Regions from separate parts of the Streptomyces recifensis genome, predicted to be linked through region 1. Evidence: riboswitches for the same ligand, from Rfam matches in the RefSeq annotation. Region 1 holds a riboswitch; each other region holds the start of a gene.

Evidence for each region. Region 1 has a riboswitch for cobalamin ahead of metE (5-methyltetrahydropteroyltriglutamate--homocysteine S-methyltransferase). Riboswitches for the same ligand answer to the same signal wherever they lie in the genome.
Region 2: it holds a riboswitch for cobalamin, as region 1 does, so the genes downstream of both, CCN33_RS14550 (hypothetical protein) here and metE (5-methyltetrahydropteroyltriglutamate--homocysteine S-methyltransferase) in region 1, are expected to answer to the same signal.
Region 3: it holds a riboswitch for cobalamin, as region 1 does, so the genes downstream of both, CCN33_RS03225 (ribonucleoside-diphosphate reductase subunit alpha) here and metE (5-methyltetrahydropteroyltriglutamate--homocysteine S-methyltransferase) in region 1, are expected to answer to the same signal.

The regions. Positions count from the first base shown of each region.
Region 1 is NZ_MUNH01000137.1:18,793-25,207, reverse strand. Features, by position in the region: partial or broken gene CCN33_RS09005 (histidine phosphatase family protein) at 1-222, opposite strand, end outside; partial or broken gene CCN33_RS09000 (helix-turn-helix domain-containing protein) at 245-848, opposite strand; partial or broken gene CCN33_RS08995 (citrate/2-methylcitrate synthase) at 847-1,185, shown strand; gene metE (5-methyltetrahydropteroyltriglutamate--homocysteine S-methyltransferase) at 1,246-3,564, opposite strand; cobalamin riboswitch at 3,735-3,954, opposite strand; gene CCN33_RS08985 (3-hydroxybutyryl-CoA dehydrogenase) at 4,142-5,011, opposite strand; gene aceB (malate synthase A) at 5,008-6,415, opposite strand, start outside.
Region 2 is NZ_MUNH01000239.1:10,536-16,950, forward strand. Features, by position in the region: gene CCN33_RS14535 (SDR family oxidoreductase) at 1-705, shown strand, start outside; gene CCN33_RS14545 (hypothetical protein) at 1,708-2,271, shown strand; cobalamin riboswitch at 2,896-3,019, shown strand; gene CCN33_RS14550 (hypothetical protein) at 3,081-3,479, shown strand; cobalamin riboswitch at 3,612-3,755, shown strand; gene CCN33_RS14555 (DUF4430 domain-containing protein) at 3,919-4,404, shown strand; gene CCN33_RS14560 (cobalamin-binding protein) at 4,418-5,338, opposite strand; gene CCN33_RS14565 (prenyltransferase/squalene oxidase repeat-containing protein) at 5,379-6,415, opposite strand, start outside.
Region 3 is NZ_MUNH01000049.1:8,364-14,778, forward strand. Features, by position in the region: gene CCN33_RS03220 (ribonucleotide-diphosphate reductase subunit beta) at 16-1,023, opposite strand; gene CCN33_RS03225 (ribonucleoside-diphosphate reductase subunit alpha) at 1,023-3,404, opposite strand; cobalamin riboswitch at 3,530-3,655, opposite strand; gene CCN33_RS03230 (GNAT family N-acetyltransferase) at 3,719-4,225, opposite strand; gene mctP (monocarboxylate uptake permease MctP) at 4,365-5,975, opposite strand; gene CCN33_RS03240 (DUF3311 domain-containing protein) at 5,972-6,235, opposite strand; gene CCN33_RS03245 (GntR family transcriptional regulator) at 6,374-6,415, opposite strand, start outside.

The DNA of each region.
Region 1 (6,415 bases):
CGCCCAGCTCCCGTGTGTCCACGCCGTCGAGGCCGAGAGCAGCCGCCGTCTCCCGACAGCGCACACCGGAGACACGACCACACGCGCCGCCACGGGCAGCGATCCGGCGGCCTCCCGGGCACGGGCCGCGCCGATGTCGTCGATCGAGTCGCCGTCGTAGAAGCGGGCCTGCCGCAGCGACGGGCTCGTGGCGGGCGAGACGAAGGTGACACGGCTGGTCACGTGGCTGCTCCTGCTGTCGGTGTCATGGGGTGCTGCTCTCCACGGCGTACGGCACGTACGTGCGCCGGTCCGGGTCGATGGCGAGGCGTCCGCCGGCCGGGGGCCTGGCGCGCTGGGCGCAGTCGCGGCGTTCGCAGATCCGGCAGCCCAGGCCGATGGGGGTGGCGGCGCTTGGGTCGTCCAGGGCGATGCCCTCGGTGTAGACGAGCCGGTGTGCGTGCCGCAGCTCGCAGCCGAGGGCGATGGCGAACTCGGCGCGCGGGGCGTGGTGGCCGAACCCGCCGCGGGTGATGGTCCGCGCGACCCAGAAGTACCGTTTCCCGTCCGGCATTTCGGCGACCTGCGTCAGTATGCGGCCCGGTGCGGAGAACGCCTCGTACACCGTCCACAGCGGGCAGGTGCCGCCCATGCGGGAGAAGTGGAAGTCGGTGGCCGACTGCCGCTTGGAGATGTTGCCGGCCCGGTCCACCCGCAGGAAGGAGAAACGGCACGCCCCGGCTTCCCGTGCGCTGCAGCGTGTTCAGGCGGTGGCAGGCCGTCTCGAAGCCGACGCCGAAGCGGGCCGAGAGCAGCTCGATGTCGTACCGCAGGTCCTCGGCCGTCGCGTGGAAGTCCGCGTAGGGCAAGCACGGCGACTCCCGCGTCCCGATCATGCAGGACGCCCTCGACCGGCTGGTGGTACGTGCCGCGGATCCCGAGCTGACCCGCATGGCCACCCTGCACGCGGCCTTGCGGCACGCGATGATCAGCCGCAAGGGAATCCATCCGAACCTGGACTACCCGGCCGGCCTCGCCTACCACCTCATGGGCTTCGACACCCCGGCCTTCACTCCGATCTTCGTGATGAGCAGGATCACCGGCTGGACCGCGCATATCACTGAGCAGCTCGCCCACAACGCGCTGATCCGCCCGCTGGCCTCCTACGACGGTCCGGGCCAGCGGGCGGTGCCGGGCGCCGCGTAGCCGTCTGCTGTCACGACGGGGCCGGGACGCTGGTGGCGTCCCGGCCCACTGGGATCGGAATCAGGCGGTGGGCAGTTCACCGCGGACGGTGCGGGCCGCTGCGACCAGGTTCTCCAGGGACGCGCGCGTCTCCGGCCAGCCGCGGGTCTTCAGACCGCAGTCGGGGTTGACCCAGAGTCGCTCGGCAGGGATGGCCTTCAGGCCGGTGCGGAGCAGTTCAGCGGCCTCCTCGGCGCTCGGCACCCGGGGGGAGTGGATGTCGTAGACACCCGGTCCTGCCTCGCGAGGGTAGCCGTGGGCGGCGAGTTCGCGGGCGACCTGCATGTGGGAGCGGGCGGCCTCCAGGCTGATGACGTCGGCGTCGAGGTCGTCGATGGCCTGGACGATGTCGCCGAACTCGGCGTAGCACATGTGCGTGTGAATCTGGGTGTCCGGACGAACCCCGGCGGTGGTGAGCCGGAACGCTTCCGTCGCCCAGGCCAGATAGGCGGCCCGGTCGGCGGCGCGCAGCGGCAGGGTCTCGCGCAGCGCGGGCTCGTCCACCTGGATCACGGAGGTACCGGCCGCCTCCAGGTCGCCCACCTCGTCGCGCAGAGCGAGGGCGACCTGGCGGGCGGTGTCGCCGAGGGGCTGGTCGTCGCGGACGAAGGACCAAGCGAGCATGGTGACCGGCCCGGTGAGCATGCCCTTGACTGGGCGGTCGGTGAGGGACTGCGCGTACGTCGTCCAGCGCACGGTCATCGGCTCGGGCCGGGAGATGTCGCCGGCCAGGACCGGTGGCCGGACGTAGCGTGTGCCGTAGGACTGGACCCAGCCGTGCTGGGTGGCGAGGTAGCCGGTGAGCTGTTCGGCGAAGTACTGGACCATGTCGTTGCGTTCGGCCTCGCCGTGTACCAGGACGTCCAGGTCGGCTTTCTCCTGGAAGGAGATCACCTCCTGGATCTCCGCCTTGATGCGCTCCTCGTAGCCGGCCGTGTCGATGCGTCCGGCGCGCAGGCCGGCGCGGGCGGTGCGCAGTTCGCCGGTCTGCGGGAAGGAGCCGATGGTCGTGGTCGGCAGCAGGGGCAGGCCGAGGTGGGCGCGCTGGGCGGCGGCCCGTTCGGCGTACGGCTGGGAGCGGCGGGCGTCGGCGTCCGTCACGGCCTCGGTGCGGGCCCGGACGCCTGGGTCGTGGGTGATGGGGGAGTTCGCGCGGGAGGCCAAGTCGGCGCGGTTTGCGGCGAGTTCGGCGGCGATCGTGTCGGTGCCCTGGGCCAGGCCCTTGGCGAGGGTGACGATCTCTGCGGTCTTCTGCCGGGCGAAGGCGAGCCAGCGCAGGATCTGCGGCTCGATGTCCCGCTCGGCTGCTGCGTCCAGCGGCACGTGCAACAGCGAGCAGGAAGCGGCGACGTCGACACGGTCGGCGAGTCCGAGGAGGGTGCCGAGCGTGGACAGGGACTGCTGCAGGTCGTTGATCCAGATGTTGCGGCCGTTGACGACTCCGGCGACCAGGCGCTTGCCGGGCAGTCCGCCGACAGCGGCCAGCGCCTCCAGGTTGGCTGCCGCCGATTCGGTGAAGTCCAGCGCGAGGCCCTCGACCGGAGCCTTGGCCAGGATCGGCAACGCGTCGCCGAGCCGGTCGAAGTAGGAGGCGACCAGCAGCTTCGGCCGGTCTTCCAGAGCCCCCAGCTCGCGGTAGACGCGCTCGGCGGCGTTCAGCTCGGCCGGCGTGCGGTCCTGCACGAGGGCGGGCTCGTCGAGCTGCACCCACTCGGCGCCCGCCGCGCGCAGATCGGCGAGGACCTCGGCGTACACGGGAAGCAGCCGGTCCAGGAGGGTGAGCGGCTCGAAGTCGGCGGGCACGCCCGGAGCGGGCTTGGCGAGCAGGAGGTAGGTGACCGGACCGACCAGGATGGGGCGTCCGGTCAGCCCCAGGGCGAGGGCCTCCTTCAGCTCCGCGACCTGCTTGACCGAGTTCGCGCTGAAGACGGTGTCCGGGCCCAGCTCGGGGACGAGGTAGTGGTAGTTGGTGTCGAACCACTTGGTCATCTCCAGCGGAGCGACCTCCTGGGTACCGCGCGCCATGGCGAAGTAGCCGCCCAGCGCGTCGGCGTCGACCGCTGCGCGGTGCCGCTCGGGGATCGCGCCCACCATGACGGTGGTGTCCAGGACATGGTCGTAGTACGAGAAGTCGCCCGTGGGCACCTCATGGATGCCACTCTCGGCGAGTTGATGCCAGTTCGTGCGACGAAGGCCGGTGGCGGTAGCACGGAGGGCGTCGGCGGTGACGCGGCCCTTCCAGTAGCCCTCGATGGCCTTCTTCAGTTCCCGGTTCTGTCCCTGGCGGGGGTAGCCGTACACGGTGGCCCGTGCTGCCGCGGCTGCGGACTTGCTGGTCACGGAGATCTCCTTCGCGAGATGAATCCCTGAGATCCCGGAGACGGGACGAGAGCGCGAAGGGAATGACGAACCGGACGGCAAAGACCCCGCGCGGCAACAGCACGGTCGCTCCGTCTGGTATGTACGCCGACCCGCCCTCGAGGTCACCGGAATCTCCGCGCACGGAATGGTCCGTACGCGGGCAGTTGGCAGGTCTTCGGACTCGCGGGCACGTCCCCCCATGGAGGACACCTACTGGCCGTCGCTTCCCAGGCCCAGTACCTCGGACCCAGTGCGTATGACGGCGGTCGTTCCCGCTCACCGCTGCGGGGCAGTCCCGGATTCCCACCGGGTTCCCTCTTACGACACCCCGCCTGGCGGACAGGGCGAACCAGCTGCTGTGGTCAGCCTACGGGTTGGCGCCGTGAAGGGAAGAGCGCCGTCCAGCATCCGGAAGGCGGGGTCAGGGCATGCGGCGGGTGGCACGGCGAGGGGCGGGAGGCGCCGCACACGCTTCCCGCCCCTTTCCCTGTCGCGCCGCGGGGGACCCTCACGCCTGCGGCGGTGCGGGCCCCTCAGCCCGCGTCGTACCAGGCCCTCAGCCCTGGTCGTAAATGTGGAACCCCCGGCCTGTCTTCCGGCCGAGCAGCCCCGCCTCCACCATCCGCATGAGCAGCGGCGGCGGCGCGTAGAGGGGTTCACGGAACTCGTCATAGAGCGATTCCGCGATGGAGGCCACGGTGTCCAGGCCGATCAGATCGGCCAGCTTCAATGGTCCCATCGGGTGGGCGCAGCCCAGTTCCATGCCCGCGTCGATGGCGGCGGCCGCGGCGAACCCGGACTCCGCCATCCGGACGGCGGAGAGCAGGTACGGGACGAGCAGGGCGTTGACGACGAAGCCCGCCCGGTCCTGGGAACGGATGACCGTCTTGCCGAGCGTGCGGGTAGCGAAGTCCTCCACCAGAGCCGTCGTCTCGGCAGTCGTGTGCAGCGAGGTGACCACCTCGACCAGCGGCAGGACGGGGACGGGGTTGAAGAAATGCAGGCCCACGACCCGGTCCGCGCGGGATGTCGCCATGCCCAGCCGCATGATCGGCAGAGAGGAGGTGTTGGTGGCCAGGATGGCGGCAGGATCTTCGACGATCTTGTCCAGGGCGGCGAAGACCTCGGTCTTGGCTTCCGGGTTCTCGATGACTGCCTCGACGACGAGCTGCCGGTCGGCCAGGGCGTCCAGGTCGCCGGTGAAGACGAGCCGGGCCTGAGCATCGTCGGCAGCCTCACGGCTCAGCTTGCCTCGTTGTACGGCACGGTCCAGGGAGTCGACGATCCGGTTCTGTGCGGCGCGGGCAGCGACCGCGTCCACCTCGCAGACCACGGTCTCCAGCCCGGCCCGTGCACACACCTCGGCGATTCCAGCCCCCATCTGCCCGCCGCCGACCACGCCGACGCGCGTGATGCCCCCGCTCACGCCTGCACCTCCGGCCGACGCACAAGGTGGCGGGTGTAGGCGTCCGGTGTGAAGAAGAGCGGCAACTCGCCGGTCAGCGCAGTGCGTTCGAAGAGGGCGCGGATGTCGGCGACGGGTGCCCAGGGGTACTCGGCGCCAAGCGCGACAGACTCCTCGTCGAGGATCTGCTCCACGGTCTCGCGGTCGATGACCTGGTGGCGCAGCCACTGCCAGATCTGTACACGGGCGATCTCGGCGGTCGCCGCGTCCTCCATCAGGCCGTCGATGGCGACGGCGCCCTGGCCGCGCAGCCAGGCGGCGTAGTACCGCAGCGTGACGGAGATGTTGGTGCGCACTCCGTCCGGGGTGGGCGGACCGCTGATGCGGCGGACGGACAGGAGGTCGGCCGGGGTGACCTCGACATCGTCGCGGACACGGTCGAGCTGGTGCGGACGCCCGCCGAGGACACCGTCGAACACGTCGCGGCAGACGGGGACGAGCGCCGGATGGGCGACCCAGGAACCGTCGAAGCCGTCCTCTGCCTCCCGCTCCTTGTCCAGCCTGACCTTGGCGAACGCGGCCTCGTTCGCGGCCGGGTCCTTGCCCGGGACCTGGGCGGCCATCCCGCCGATGGCGTGTGCGCCGCGCTTGTGGCAGGTACGCACGAGGAGTTCGGTGTACGCGCGCATGAATGGGGCGGTCATGGTGACCTTCGCGCGGTCCGGGAGGAGGAAGTCGGTGCGGTGGCCGAAGGTCTTGATCAGGCTGAACAGGTAGTCCCAGCGGCCAGCGTTCAGCCCGGCACTGTGCTCGCGCAGCTCGTAGAGGATCTCCTCCATCTCGAACGCGGCCGTTATCGTCTCGATGAGCACGGTGGCCCGAACGGTGCCGCGCGGGATGCCCAGCAGGTCCTGGGCGAGGAGAAACACGTCGTTCCACAGCCGCGCCTCGTAGCGGTTCTCCAGCTTGGGCAGGTAGAAGTACGGGCCGTGTCCGGCGTCGATCTGTCGCTGGGCGCAGTGGAAGAAGTACAGGCCGAAGTCGACGAGCGCGGCCGGCACAGGGCGGCCGTCGCACTCCAGGTTCTCCTCGTCGAGGTGCCAGCCGCGCGGGCGGACCATGATCGTGGCGACCTGCTCACCCAGTCGGTACTCCTTACCCTCTGGGGTGGTGAAGTCGATCCGGCGCTCAATGGCGTCCAAGAGGTTGAGCTGCCCACCGACGATGTTGTCCCACAGTGGCGCGGTTGCGTCCTCGAAGTCCGCCATCCACACCTTGGCACCGGAGTTGAGAGCGTTGACGGCCATCCGTCGGTCCGGCGGCCCGGTGATCTCCACCCGGCGGTCGGTCAGACCTGGCGCGGGCGGCGCCACACGCCAATCGTCGTCAGCCCGCACCGCGGCGGTGACCATCGGGAAGTCGAGA
Region 2 (6,415 bases), on a different contig from region 1:
GAACTCGACGTACTCTCACAGGAAAGCGCCGATGCCGCGATCGACACCGTGTTCGCCGAGACGGGCCGCCTGGACGTGGTGGTCCACAACGCCGGGCACATGGTGACCGGCCCGACAGAGGCGTTCACCCCGCAGGAGATCGCAGCGGTCTACGACACGAACGTGCTCGGCACACAGAGAGTGAACCGAGCCGCCCTCCCACGGCTGCGTGCGCAGGGCGAGGCACTGCTGCTGTGGATTGGCTCTACCAGTACCCGTGGTGGCGCCCCGCCGTACCTGGCTCCCTACTTCGCGGCCAAGGCCGCGATGGACTCCCTCGCCGTGAGCTACGCCGGTGAGCTGGCCCGGTTCAACATCGAGACCACCATCGTGGTCCCCGGCTCCTTCACCACCGGAACCAACCACTTCGCCACCGGCGGACACCCCGCCGACGAGGGGACCGTCAAGGCGTACGAAGAGCGTTATCCGGCCCTGGTGGAGCAGGTCAGCCAGCGCTTGGCGGCCCTGGCCCCCGCCGATGCCGACGCCTCCCAGGTCGCGGAGGCCGTGGTCAACGTCGTGGACACCGCCCACGGCTCGCGACCCTTCCGTGTCCACGTGGATCCCGCGAACGACGGCAGCGAAGAAGTCAGCGAGGTCGCAGACCGCATCCGCCGGGACTTCCTGGCCCGAGTCGGCCTGGAGGACATCCTCCATCCGCACTGACCCACCCATCGCATCGAGGGGTCGCTCCGAACATCATGCGGCACCTGACCTTCGTCCGGGGCGGCTCTCGTGGTTGTCGCCCGGCTGGTGGATGAAGGCTGCCGCGTGACGGGAGGCGGCGCGCACGAGCCGTGCTGGGCCGCGGGACCCTGCCGTACCGGGAATGCCCGCCGGGTCGCTGTGGTTGAACAGGGCGTGATGGTGAAGGGGACAGTGTCCCCGGGCCTCATCTACAGCCTGCAGGGACGATCGTTCGGCTGAAGCCCTGCAGAGCCTTTCGCCGCGTAGGCGACCGCCCTTCACGATCACACCCTTTCGGCGGTCCCGGCCAGCATGCTGGCCGGGACCGCCGCATTTTCATCCACACCACTGCGCGGCGGCGCTGTTGACGACACGTCTGCCGGCAACCGCTTCTCCGATGTTGCACGGTTGTCAGGTTGTCCCAGCCGAGCCGGACCGAGCGTACCCACCGCCCGAGATCCTCGCCCTGGTGCACGACGTCGCCGGGCTCGGTCGGCAGCGGTCGGTCGGCCTCCAGGCGGAGCCGGACGAGGTGGAAGGCACGCTGCCACTCCACCGGCCAGCTCGGGCACCAAGCGGGGTCGCTGTGGGCCAGTGTGTGGACCCGTCCAGGCATGGCGCAGCCCATCAGCTGGGGGCCCCGAGCCGACCACACACGCCGGTGACGACCGCCTGCACACGCAGCGCGGCACTCACGACACCGTCCATACCACCGCTCAACGGACCCGGCCCGCAACGACGCGCCGCAAATACGCAAGTGAGGAGGTATCAAAATGTCACCTGAAAGGATCTAATAGCATGTTAATCTGCTGTTCAACCGCTTTTTCTGATATATCGTCAGTTCATTGTGGTGGCTCAGAAATACCCTGTTTGGAGTCGAGTCCCGATCTTCCGATATGCCGGTCATGTCGGCTGTAGGTAAGTTCATCCACGAGCCGGTCCGACGGGCCGACGCCTCTCTGTGCGACAGGAGATCGTGAGATGAAGCTTCGTTCCACCGTGATCACCGCTGCCGTGTCGGCTGCCGCGGCCATGGCCGCGACCGGGATCACATACGCCTCGGCCGCCCCTGCTGCGGCGCCCCAGGAGGCCCCCGCCGCCGTCGCCGCCGCATCCGGCGGCAGCGGGCAGGGCGGGACCGCCAAGGGCAACCCGGGCGGCAACAGCAACAGCAACAGCAAGGGCAACGAGGGCAAGGGCAACGAGGGCAACGACTGGGACGACGACGACGACAACAACGAGGGCGGTGGCGGCGACTACAAGGGCCGCATCCAGATCAACGAGCGGTCCTACTCCACGCACCCCGGTGACTGCATCACCGTGGTCAGCGGCCTGGGTGCGAAGACCCTGAACGTCCGCAACGAGAGCCGCAAGGCCGTCGAGGTCTTCCGCGGGGCCGTCTGCGACAACGGCGCTCCCATCGCCACCGTCGGCCCGCACAGCTCCAGCTACGGCGTGAAGCCCGGCTGGACCAAGGGCATCGACATCGACAAGGGTGTCGTGGCGAGCTTCCGTGTCGTCAAGCGCCACCACGACGACTACTAAGCCGTAACCGAGCGCATACTGTGAGCCCCGGCCCGCCGGAATCGGGCCGGGGCTCACAGTTTGGCCCATGCGCGTGGCGGCCACATCCACCACCGCCCCCGCCAATGCCGGATGTCGGGCGCGCGGCATCCGGTGCCCGCGGCTGTCCCTCGTCTTCGCGGGCAGCCCCACCTGCCGTTTTATGCCCCTCGGCTGGGTTCTCAGTCCGCCGACCCCGGCTGTCCACCCGGCGCTTTCCCGGGACGTGGGCCTGTGACACACCAGCGCCCCTGATCGCCCGGGCGGGCCGGTTTCCCCTCCCTGGCCGACCGGCCCGTCCGGGCACCTACAGGGAGGGGCAGCCGTCGACAGGCTGGCCTGGGGTGGGCACCCATGAACGGGTGGAGGAGGTTGCCGTGCCGATGGCGCCCAGGTCTGTGGGGCTGCACCTGAGCCATCGAGTGGGCCGGTCGCTTCCTGCGTGTGACGCTCGTTTGACGGTCTTCTCACCTTTCACGGGGCAGGCGCACGACGAAGGCTCCCGCGGCCGGACCGCTCGCGGGAGCCGTTCCGCGTGGCGGCCAGAGGAGGGGCCAGCGTCGCATGATGAGATGATGATCAGCGACATAAGGCGACGGCGGTCCGAGGAAGCCGGTGGGAATCCGGCGCGGTCCCGCCACTGTGACCGGTGCGCGAGCCCTGGCAGCCCCACCGCCCTGATGCGGGTGAGAAGGGCCGGGGCGTGTCGCGACCCGGGAGCCAGGAGACTCACGCGGTCGCCTCCTCGAGCGACCCCGGGGCGGATCTCCCCGGAAAAGGGGAGCGGCGCCATGCCCAAGAAGCCCACGAAAACGACAGCGACAGAGGTTCGGCAGGGCGCCGAACCGGTGCCCTGCCGCGTCGTCGTATGCCGCGACTGCTGCTGCGGCACCCCCAAGGTGACGGGAGTCGATCACGCGGCGCAGACCGCGCGACTGCGAGCGGAGGTACCCGTGCGCATCTCCGACTGCCTCGATGTGTGCGACCAGGCCAACGTCATCGTCGTACAGCCGTCCGCCGCCGGACGCGCCGCCGGCGCACGACCGGTCTGGCTAGGGCTCGTCAACGATCCGGACGCGACCGAGGATATCGTCACCTGGGTGCGTGCCGGTGGTCCGGGGGTAGCTCCGTTGCCCGACATCCTTGACCTGTACACCCTCACGCCGCCGCGGCGCACCGTGGGCTCCTGAGCCTTCCGCATCGTGCGTAACTCGGGGGTTCCCCGACTGCGGCTGTTCGTGAGACCGGTATCAAGAAAACTGGTTGAGTATCTCCAACTGACCATAAGATGAGCGCAGTTCGCGCACGACCCGAGAACGTCGACCGGCGTCGGTGCGCGAGCTGTGCGCATTACAACCGCATAGGTGCGTGCGTGGGGGAAGCCGGTGGGAGTCCGGCGCTGACCTGCAACCGTGTGCGGCCGCGAGGCCGCGAGTCGGGATACCTGGCGCGTGCCCTGAATTGCTTCCCACTGTCATGGTCTGCAGCGCGAAGCCGAGAGCCTCGTTCGGGTCGCCCTGGTCGGTGCCGTCCAGCCGTCGTACACCACGGCCGTGGACCACAGGCTCTGGTGCCTTCCCGTCCGCACGGTGATGGGCTGCGGGCCACCTCATCAGGAAGGCTCGAGCCTTGCACCGTACATCCGCACGTCGCACTATGATCGCCTCAACCGTCCTCGGACTCGCCCTCGCCTCCGCGCCGGTCGCGCACGCCGACAGCACGCCGAGCACGAACGCTCCCGTCAGGGTGACACTTACTGTGCAGGGACCGGACGGCCTGCTGTTCAAGGGGAAGATCAGAACCCGCGGTCATGGGGTCACCACCGCGACGGGCGGCACGCACAGATGCGACGGTACCAACGGCGGCGCCAACCCGTCCGCCGTGCCGACGCCGACGGCGGCTCTCGACGACGCGGCGCGCAAGCGGCACTTCACCTGGGACGGCACCTGGTACGCGTCGTTCGACGACTACTCGGTCGATGCCATCAAGAACGTCAGCGGTGGTGGCAGCGCCTACTGGAACATCTCGGTCAACGGCACCTCCGCCCCGGTGGGCGGCTGCCAGTTCAAGCTGAACGCCGGTGACAAGGTGACGTTCACCTGGACGGCGTTCTGATCCTTCCTTGTCGTCACCGGCCGGGGAACGGATGTGCCTCGGCCGGTGCGACTTCCTCGCCGGTCCGCACGCTGTGCAGGACATGGGCGAGCACCTCCGCCCCCCGCACCACCCGTGGCCCCGGTCGATTGAAGTGGGACGGTCCGTCCAGCACCCATACGCGGCCGGACCGGACGGCCGGCAGATCCGACCAGCCCGGCAGTCCGGTGAGCAATGCGGCTTCCCGCAGGGTGCGTTCGGGTGGGAAACCGCACGGCAGCACCAGGACCACGTCCGGCTGTGCGGCGCGGACCGCCTCCCAGGTCATCGGCTTGGTGTGCTCGCCCGGCGCGGCGAGAAGAGGTTCGCCGCCCGCGGCCGTGATCTGTTCGGGCACCCAGTGCCCGGCGGGCCACAACGGGTCGAGCCATTCGATCGCCACCACCCGTGGTCGGGCACGTCCCGCAACCGCCTTACGGACCCGGTCCAGCCGGGCCAGCAGCGCCGCCCGCTTCCGCTCCGCCTGCTCCCGTACGCCGAGCAGCTCGCCCACCGTGACCAGGCAATCCAGGACGTCCTCGAGGGTGCGGGGCTCCAGGCTGAGGACTCGGGTGTCGGCGTCCATCAGTCGCACCGTGCGGCTGACCTTCTCGTACGACACGGCGCACACGGCGCACAGGTCCTGGGTGAGGATCACGTCGGGGCGCAGGGCCGCGAGAGCCTCGGTGTCGAGCGTGTACAGCGACGAGCCCGAGTGCGCCGACCCGCCGACGGCGTCGGAGATCTCCCTGCTGGACAGCGCGTCCTGGTCGAGGTCCGCGCCGGTCACCACGGGTACGGATGCCACCTCGCGCGGTGGCCAGTCGCACTCGTGGGTGCGGCCGACCAGCTGGTCCGACAGCCCGAGCTCGGCGACGATGTCGGTCGCGGCGGGCAGCAGGGAGACGATGCGCATACCCCGACTCTAGGTCCCGCCGCGTCCGACAGGGCTGCCGTCAGGCGCCCCAGCGCACGGCGATCGTGTCACCGACGCCGACGACCGCGCCCCGCGTGGCGGAGGTGAACGACGAGCCGTCGATGCTGACCTTCCACGTGTTGGATCCGCTGTTGGCCTTGCCGTTGACGGCCGTGATGGTGCCGGTGCCGGAGGACGGGGTCACACTCGTGACGCAGCCGGACGGCGTCGCGCCGCTCGTGGCCGCGTCGAGGACGGCGCCCAGCGTGGTCGTCGAGCCGGTCGGAGTGAGGGCGACGGAGCACACCTTCAGATTGCCCGCGCCGTCGTCCACGGTGAGCGCCAGCTTCGTCGCCGTACCTGAGGTGAGGGAGGACTGGCTCACCCACTGCGGCGCACCCGGCGTGGTGGGAACTGGCGGGGTGGCCGTGAAGCCACCGCCGGCCACGGCCCGCAGACCGTCGATCGAGGAGTACGCCGTCGGCGAGGTGTCGGAGGGGAGGTACTTGAACCCGCCGCCCGGGTTGAACTGCTGCGCGATCAGGAAGTCCACCGGTGTCTTGCCCATGGAGGTGCGGAAGTCCCCGGTCTGCGGGTCGATGCCGCAGGCGTTGAGGCCGGACACCGCCCAGCCGTTGGAGTCGGTGTTGACGCCGAACATGGCGTTGAACGCGCCGCTGTTCGGCACGAGCTTGCTCTTCAGGAACGCCTTGGCCTGCACGATGTCGGTGTCGGTGTTCGGCACGCCCGACACGCACAGCGCGGCCATCGCCGCTCCGGTCATGTCGACGTCGCTCGCGGCGGAGAGCTGGCTGGGGTTGCCCTCGGCCTTGCTGTAGTTCCAGCCGCCGTCGTTGTGCTGGTTGGCCCGCAGACGGGTGATCACGGCGTCGCGCAGCGCCTGCGGGATGCGGGCCTGCCCGGACTGCGTCTTCGCGCCGTTCAGGGCGAGGGCCGCGAAGACGGTGCCGTTGAAGTTGGCGGACGGGCCAATGTAGCCGGGTTCGGCGGTCTGCCAGTAGCCGTAGATGTCGGCGATCAAATTGCGGGAGGCGGAGACCCGTGCCGGGTCGATGC
Region 3 (6,415 bases), on a different contig from region 1:
GGAGACTCGGACGGCTCAGAAGTCCTCGTCCAGGTCCACGGTGCCCTCCACCGCGACCTGGTACGCCGACGGGCGGCGCTCGAAGAAGTTCGTCAGCTCCTGAACACCCTGCAGCTCCATGAAGGAGAAGGGGTTCTCCGAGCCGTACACCGGGGCGAAGCCGAGACGTGTGAGGCGCTGGTCGGCGACGCACTCCAGGTACTGCCGCATCGACTCGGTGTTCATGCCGGGCAGGCCGTCACCGCACAGGTCGCGCGCGAACTGCAGCTCGGCCTCGACGGCCTCCTGGAGCATGTCCTTCACCTGCTGCTCGAGCTGGTCGTCGAACAGCTCCGGCTCTTCCTTGCGGACGGTGTCGACCACCTCGAAGGCGAACGACATGTGCATCGTCTCGTCGCGGAACACCCAGTTGGTGCCGGTGGCGAGGCCGTGCAGCAGGCCCCGGCTGCGGAACCAGTAGACGTACGCGAAGGCGCCGTAGAAGAACAGGCCCTCGATGCACGCGGCGAAGCAGATCAGGTTCAGCAGGAACTTGCGGCGGTCCGCCTTGGTCTCCAGCCGGTCCAGCTTGTCGACCGAGTCGATCCACTTGAAGCAGAACTCGGCCTTCTCCCGGATGGAGGGGATGTTCTCCACCGCCGCGAAGGCGTCCGCGCGGTCCTCCGGGTCGGGCAGGTAGGTGTCGAGCAGCGTCAGATAGAACTGGACGTGCACGGCCTCCTCGAAGAGCTGCCGGCTCAGGTAGAGCCGCGCCTCGGGGGAGTTGATGTGCTTGTACAGCGTCAGCACCAGGTTGTTCGCCACGATCGAGTCACCCGTGGCGAAGAACGCCACCAGGCGGCCGATCAGGTGCTGCTCCTCGGGGGAGAGCTTCGCCAGGTCGGCGACGTCCGAGTGGAGGTCGACCTCCTCGACGGTCCAGGTGTTCTTGATCGCGTCCCGGTAGCGCTCGTAGAAGTCCGGGTAGCGCATGGGGCGGAGAGTCAGCTCGAAGCCGGGGTCGAGCAGGTTCTTCTCGGTCATCACTGGCAGGCCTCGCAGGACTCGGGGTTTTCCAGGGAGCAGGCGACGGCGTCGGGGTCGGCCGCCTGCTGGACGGGGATGGTCTTGGTCTCCTGGGCGCGGCCCGCCGCGCGGGCGATCCGGGTCGCCGGGCGCGAACGCAGGTAGTACGTGGTCTTCAGACCCGACTTCCAGGCGTAGGAGTACATCGAGGAGAGCTTGCCGATGGTCGGCGTCTCCAGGAAGAGGTTCAGCGACTGAGCCTGGTCGAGGAACGGGGTGCGGGCGGCGGCCATGTCGATCAGACCGCGCTGCGGGATCTCCCAGGCCGTGCGGTACAGGTTCCGCACGTCCTCGGGAATCCAGGCGAAGCCCTGCACCGAGCCGTTGGCCTCGCGCAGCTCCTCACGGGTGCGGGCGTCCCACACGCCGAGGTTCTTCAGCTCCTGCACCAGGTACGCGTTGACCTGGAGGAACTCGCCCGACAGCGTCTCGCGCTTGAACAGGTTGGACACCTGCGGCTCGATGCACTCGTACACGCCCGCGATGGAGGCGATGGTCGCCGTCGGCGCGATCGCCAGCAGCAGCGAGTTGCGCATGCCGACCTCGGCGATCCGGGCGCGCAGCGCGGCCCAGCGCTCCGGCCAGGTCAGCTCGACGTCGTAGTGGTCGGGGTGCAGCACGCCCCGGGCGGTACGGGTCTGCTCCCAGGCGGGGAGCGGGCCGTTGCGCTCGGCGAGGTCGGCGGACGCCTCGTAGGAGGCCAGCATGATGCGCTCGGCGATCCGCGTGGACAGCGCCTTCGCCTCGGGGGAGTCGAAGGGGATACGCAGCTTGAAGAAGACGTCCTGGAGGCCCATCGCGCCGAGGCCCACCGGGCGCCACTTGGCGTTCGAACGGCCGGCCTGCTCGGTCGGGTAGAAGTTGATGTCCACGACCCGGTCGAGGAAGGTCACGGCGGTACGGACGGTCTCGTCCAGCCGCTCCCAGTCGATGTCCCCGTCGGCCACGAAGGCGCCCAGGTTCACCGAGCCGAGGTTGCAGACCGCGGTCTCCCCGTCGTCGGTGACCTCCAGGATCTCCGTGCACAGGTTGGAGGAGTGCACCACGTTGCCCGGCAGCGCCGTCTGGTTGGCGGTGCGGTTGGCGGCGTCCTTGAAGGTCATCCAGCCGTTGCCGGTCTGCGCGAGGGTGCGCATCATGCGGCCGTACAGCTCGCGGGCCGGCATGGACTTCTTCGCCAGGCCCGCCTCCTCGGCCTTGCGGTAGGCCGCGTCGAACTCCGGGCCCCACAGGTCGACCAGCTCGGGCACGTCCGCCGGGGAGAACAGCGACCACGACTCGTCGGCGTTGACCCGGCGCATGAACTCGTCCGGGATCCAGTGCGCGAGGTTCAGGTTGTGCGTACGGCGCGCGTCCTCACCGGTGTTGTCGCGCAGCTCCAGGAACTCCTCGATGTCGGAGTGCCAGGTCTCCAGGTACACCGCGGCCGCGCCCTTGCGCCGGCCGCCCTGGTTCACCGCGGCCACCGAGGCGTCCAGTGTCTTCAGGAACGGGACGATGCCGTTGGAGTGCCCGTTGGTGCCCCGGATCAGCGAACCCCGGCTGCGGATGCGGGAGTAGGAGAGGCCGATGCCGCCGGCGTGCTTGGAGAGGCGGGCGACCTGGTGGTAGCGGTCGTAGATCGAGTCCAGCTCGTCCAGCGGGGAGTCCAGCAGGTAGCAGGACGACATCTGGGGGTGCCGCGTACCGGAGTTGAACAGGGTGGGGGAGGAGGGCAGGTAGTCCAGGCGGCTCATCAGGCCGTACAGCGCGGCCACCTCGTCCACGGCGGGGGCGCTGTCGTTCTCGGCCAGACCGCTCGCCACGCGCAGCATGAAGTGCTGCGGGGTCTCGATCACCTTGCGGGTGATGGGATGGCGGAGCAGGTAGCGGCTGTACAGGGTGCGCAGGCCGAAGTAGCCGAACCGGTCGTCGGCGCCGGTGTCGACCAGGGCGTTCAGCCGGGCGGCGTGCAGCGTCACGAAGTCGGCGGTGCGGTCGGCGACCAGGCCCTCGCGGTGGCCCACGGCCACCGACTCGGTGAAGCGGGTCACGCCCTGCGAGGCGGCCTCGGCGCGGATGGAGAGCGTGAGCAGCCGGGCGGCCAGCCGGGAGTACGCGGGGTCCTCCGAGATCAGACCGGCGGCGGCCTCGGTGGCCAGCTCGCGCAGCTCCGCCTCGTCGGCGCGCGCCGACCGGCCGCGCAGCGCGGCGGCCGCGACCCGGCCGGGGTCCGCGTCGGGGAGGTCGGCGGTCAGCTCGGTCAGGGTCCGCAGCAGCGCGGCACCGGGGCCGTCGTTCTCCACAGGGGCCTCGGTCGCCGGGGTGGCTGAAGCCGGATCGGCAGGCGCGATGGTCACGTGGGGCTCTCCCTCGCTGGGCACGGGGGCCTGGCGGAGGGTATGAGAGGGCACGAGCGCACGCGGCGTCGCGTCCACCGGCCCACTCCACGAGGCCCGGACGTCTTCGAGCACCCGGGCCGGACGGCCGGGCGCCGCTGTCGGCAGGTCCTCGGACTGACGCTGGCATGCGCGAAGCACGCGAGTACACCGTTGCGGGACAGTTCCGGATTCGCACCGGATTCCCCTGCGACGACAGCGAGCATGAGCATACATCTAGTGCCGCCCTGTCGCGTCACCCCCAGATGTTGTGTCTGTTGTGTGTCGCGGCGGCTTCAGAGGGTCAACTCGTAAGTGAGCAGAGCGAGGTCCGAAACGCCCGGCAACGGGTTCCAGTCGCGGTGCGGGGTGCGGTGGAAACCGAGGCGTTCGTAGATGCGGTGGGCGGCGTGCATCGTGGGCTGGGTGGAGAGGACGAGGCCGTGACAGCCCGCCAGGGCCCGTGCCCGGTCGGCACAGGTCCGTACGAGGGCCTCCCCGGCTCCCTGGCCCCGGCCGGCCCGCGCGACCGCCAGCATCCGGATCTCGGCCTCGCCCGGGCCCGCGATGTCGGCCATGGGGCCGCCGGCCGGGACGAAGGTGACCCCGCCCAGCAGGACGTCCCCGCGCACGGCCACCAGGATCTCCGCGTCCGCCGCCCGCCGGGCCACGTCCCGCAGCTCACCCAGGTAGGCGTCGCTCTCCCCGAAGTCCAGCAGGCCGTCCTGGAGGTACGCCTGCGCGGTGATCTCGCCCAGGGCGGTGTACTCGGCCGGGTCGGCGTCTCTGATGAGGAGGTCCATGCCCGGCAGTGTGTACGACGACGGGCCGCCGTCGCTTTCGCATGACGGCGGCCCGTGGCCGAAAAGGTGCGGACCTCTAGGCTCTTTCGTTTGGATCAGGCCGGACCCCGCGAGCCCGGCAAGATCCAAACGAGAGGCCCTAGTGGCTGGTGCCCGCTGTCGCCGGGGGGAGTTCGACCTCCACGCCGGGGTCGCCCGCGTCGGCGGTGTAGTCGGCGGGGGTGGTCTCGTCGATGCCGTCGGGGGCCTTCACGGCCTTGAGGACGAAGGTGAGGACCACCGTCACGACGACGTTCAGGACGAAGGCCGTCAGGCCGATGTAGCCGATCTCACCGATGCCGGGGATCTCCTTGGCGGAGCCGCCGAAGTGCTTCTGGGTGGGGGAGGCGACGCCGTAGGCGGCGAGGGTGCCGTAGACCATGCCGACCGCCCAGCCGGCCAGCAGGGCCCAGCGGTGGAACCAGCGGGTGAAGAGGCCGCCGACCAGGGCGGGGAAGGTCTGGAGGATCCAGATGCCGCCCAGGAGCTGGAAGTTGATGGCGACCGTCTTGTCCATGGTGAGGACGAAGACCAGCGCGCCCACCTTCACCAGGAGCGAGACCAGCTTGGAGACCTTGGTCTCCTGCTCGGGCGTCGCGTCGGGCTTGATGAAGTCCTTGTAGATGTTGCGGGTGAACAGGTTCGCGGCCGCGATCGACATGATCGCCGCCGGGACGAGCGCGCCGATACCGATCGCCGCGAACGCCACGCCCGCGAACCAGTCCGGGAACATGTCCTCGAACAACTGCGGGATGGCGAGCTGCCCGTTGGTGACCTTCACCCCGGCCGCGATGGCCATGAAGCCCAGCAGCGCCAGCAGCCCCAGCATCAGGGAGTACAGCGGCAGGATCGTGGTGTTGCGCCGGATGACCTCGCGGCTCTTGGAGGAGAGGGTCGCGGTGATCGAGTGCGGGTACATGAACAGCGCGAGCGCCGATCCCACCGCCAGCGTGGCATACGTCCACTGGCCCGCCGGAGCCGGGACGAGTCCGCCCGCACCGGCGGCGGTGTACTTCTCGCCCGCCTTGGCGAAGATCTCGTCGAACCCGCCCAGCTTGATCGGGATGTAGATGATCGCCACCGCGATGACGATGTAGATCAGCGTGTCCTTCACGAACGCGATCATCGCCGGGGCCCGCAGACCCGAGGAGTACGTGTACGCCGCGAGCACACCGAAGGCGATCAGCAGCGGCAGGTCCTTCACGAACCAGTTGGTGTCCTCACCGCCGCCCACGCCCATCACGTCCAGCACCGCCTGGATGCCGACCAGTTGGAGCGCGATGTACGGCATGGTCGCCAGGATTCCGGTGACCGCCACGGCCAGCGAAAGACCCTTGGAGCCGAAGCGCCCGCGCACGAAGTCGGAGGTCGTGACGTAACCGTGCCGGTGCGAGACCGACCACAGCCGGGGCAGGAAGGTGAAGATCAGCGGGTACACCAGGATCGTGTACGGCACCGCGAAGAACCCGGACGCGCCGGCCGCGTAGATCGCCGCCGGCACCGCGACGAAGGTGTACGCCGTGTACAGGTCGCCGCCGAGCAGGAACCAGGTGATCCAGGTGCCGAACGACCGGCCGCCCAGGCCCCATTCGTCCAGCGAGTGCTCGTTCTCGGCCTTGCGCCAGCGCGAGGCGAGGAAGCCCAGGACCGTGACCGCGAGGAAGAAGAAGACGAAGACGCCGAGCGCCACGCCGTTGACGCCGTCCTTCACTTCGAGACACCCCCGCTCCGGGCCTTGCGGGAGCGCTGGTCGCGCTGCCAGAGCTGGTACGCGGTCATGGTGAGCGAGGTGGAGACCAGCACCCACAGCATCTGGTACCAGTAGAAGAACGGGATGCCGATGAACGTCGGGTCCACCTTGGAGAACGAACCCACCCACAGCATCGCCACGAACGGCGCCACGAGACACAGCCCGATGACCACTCGGACCGGTGTCACCACCGGTTGCCTCACTTCAGAATCGTCGGGCATGCCGGACTCCGTCCCCTCGTTGATCACGCGTAATGCGCACGCAATCTAGGTGACGGCACGGCGGAGCGGAAGCCCTCGTCCGGGTATCGATATGGCGATGTGAGCTGGTGGGGCCCAAGAAGCGGGGGACGGAGCCGGTCAGTCCTGCGGACGCCGAAGCCGCGCCACGAACTTGTAGCG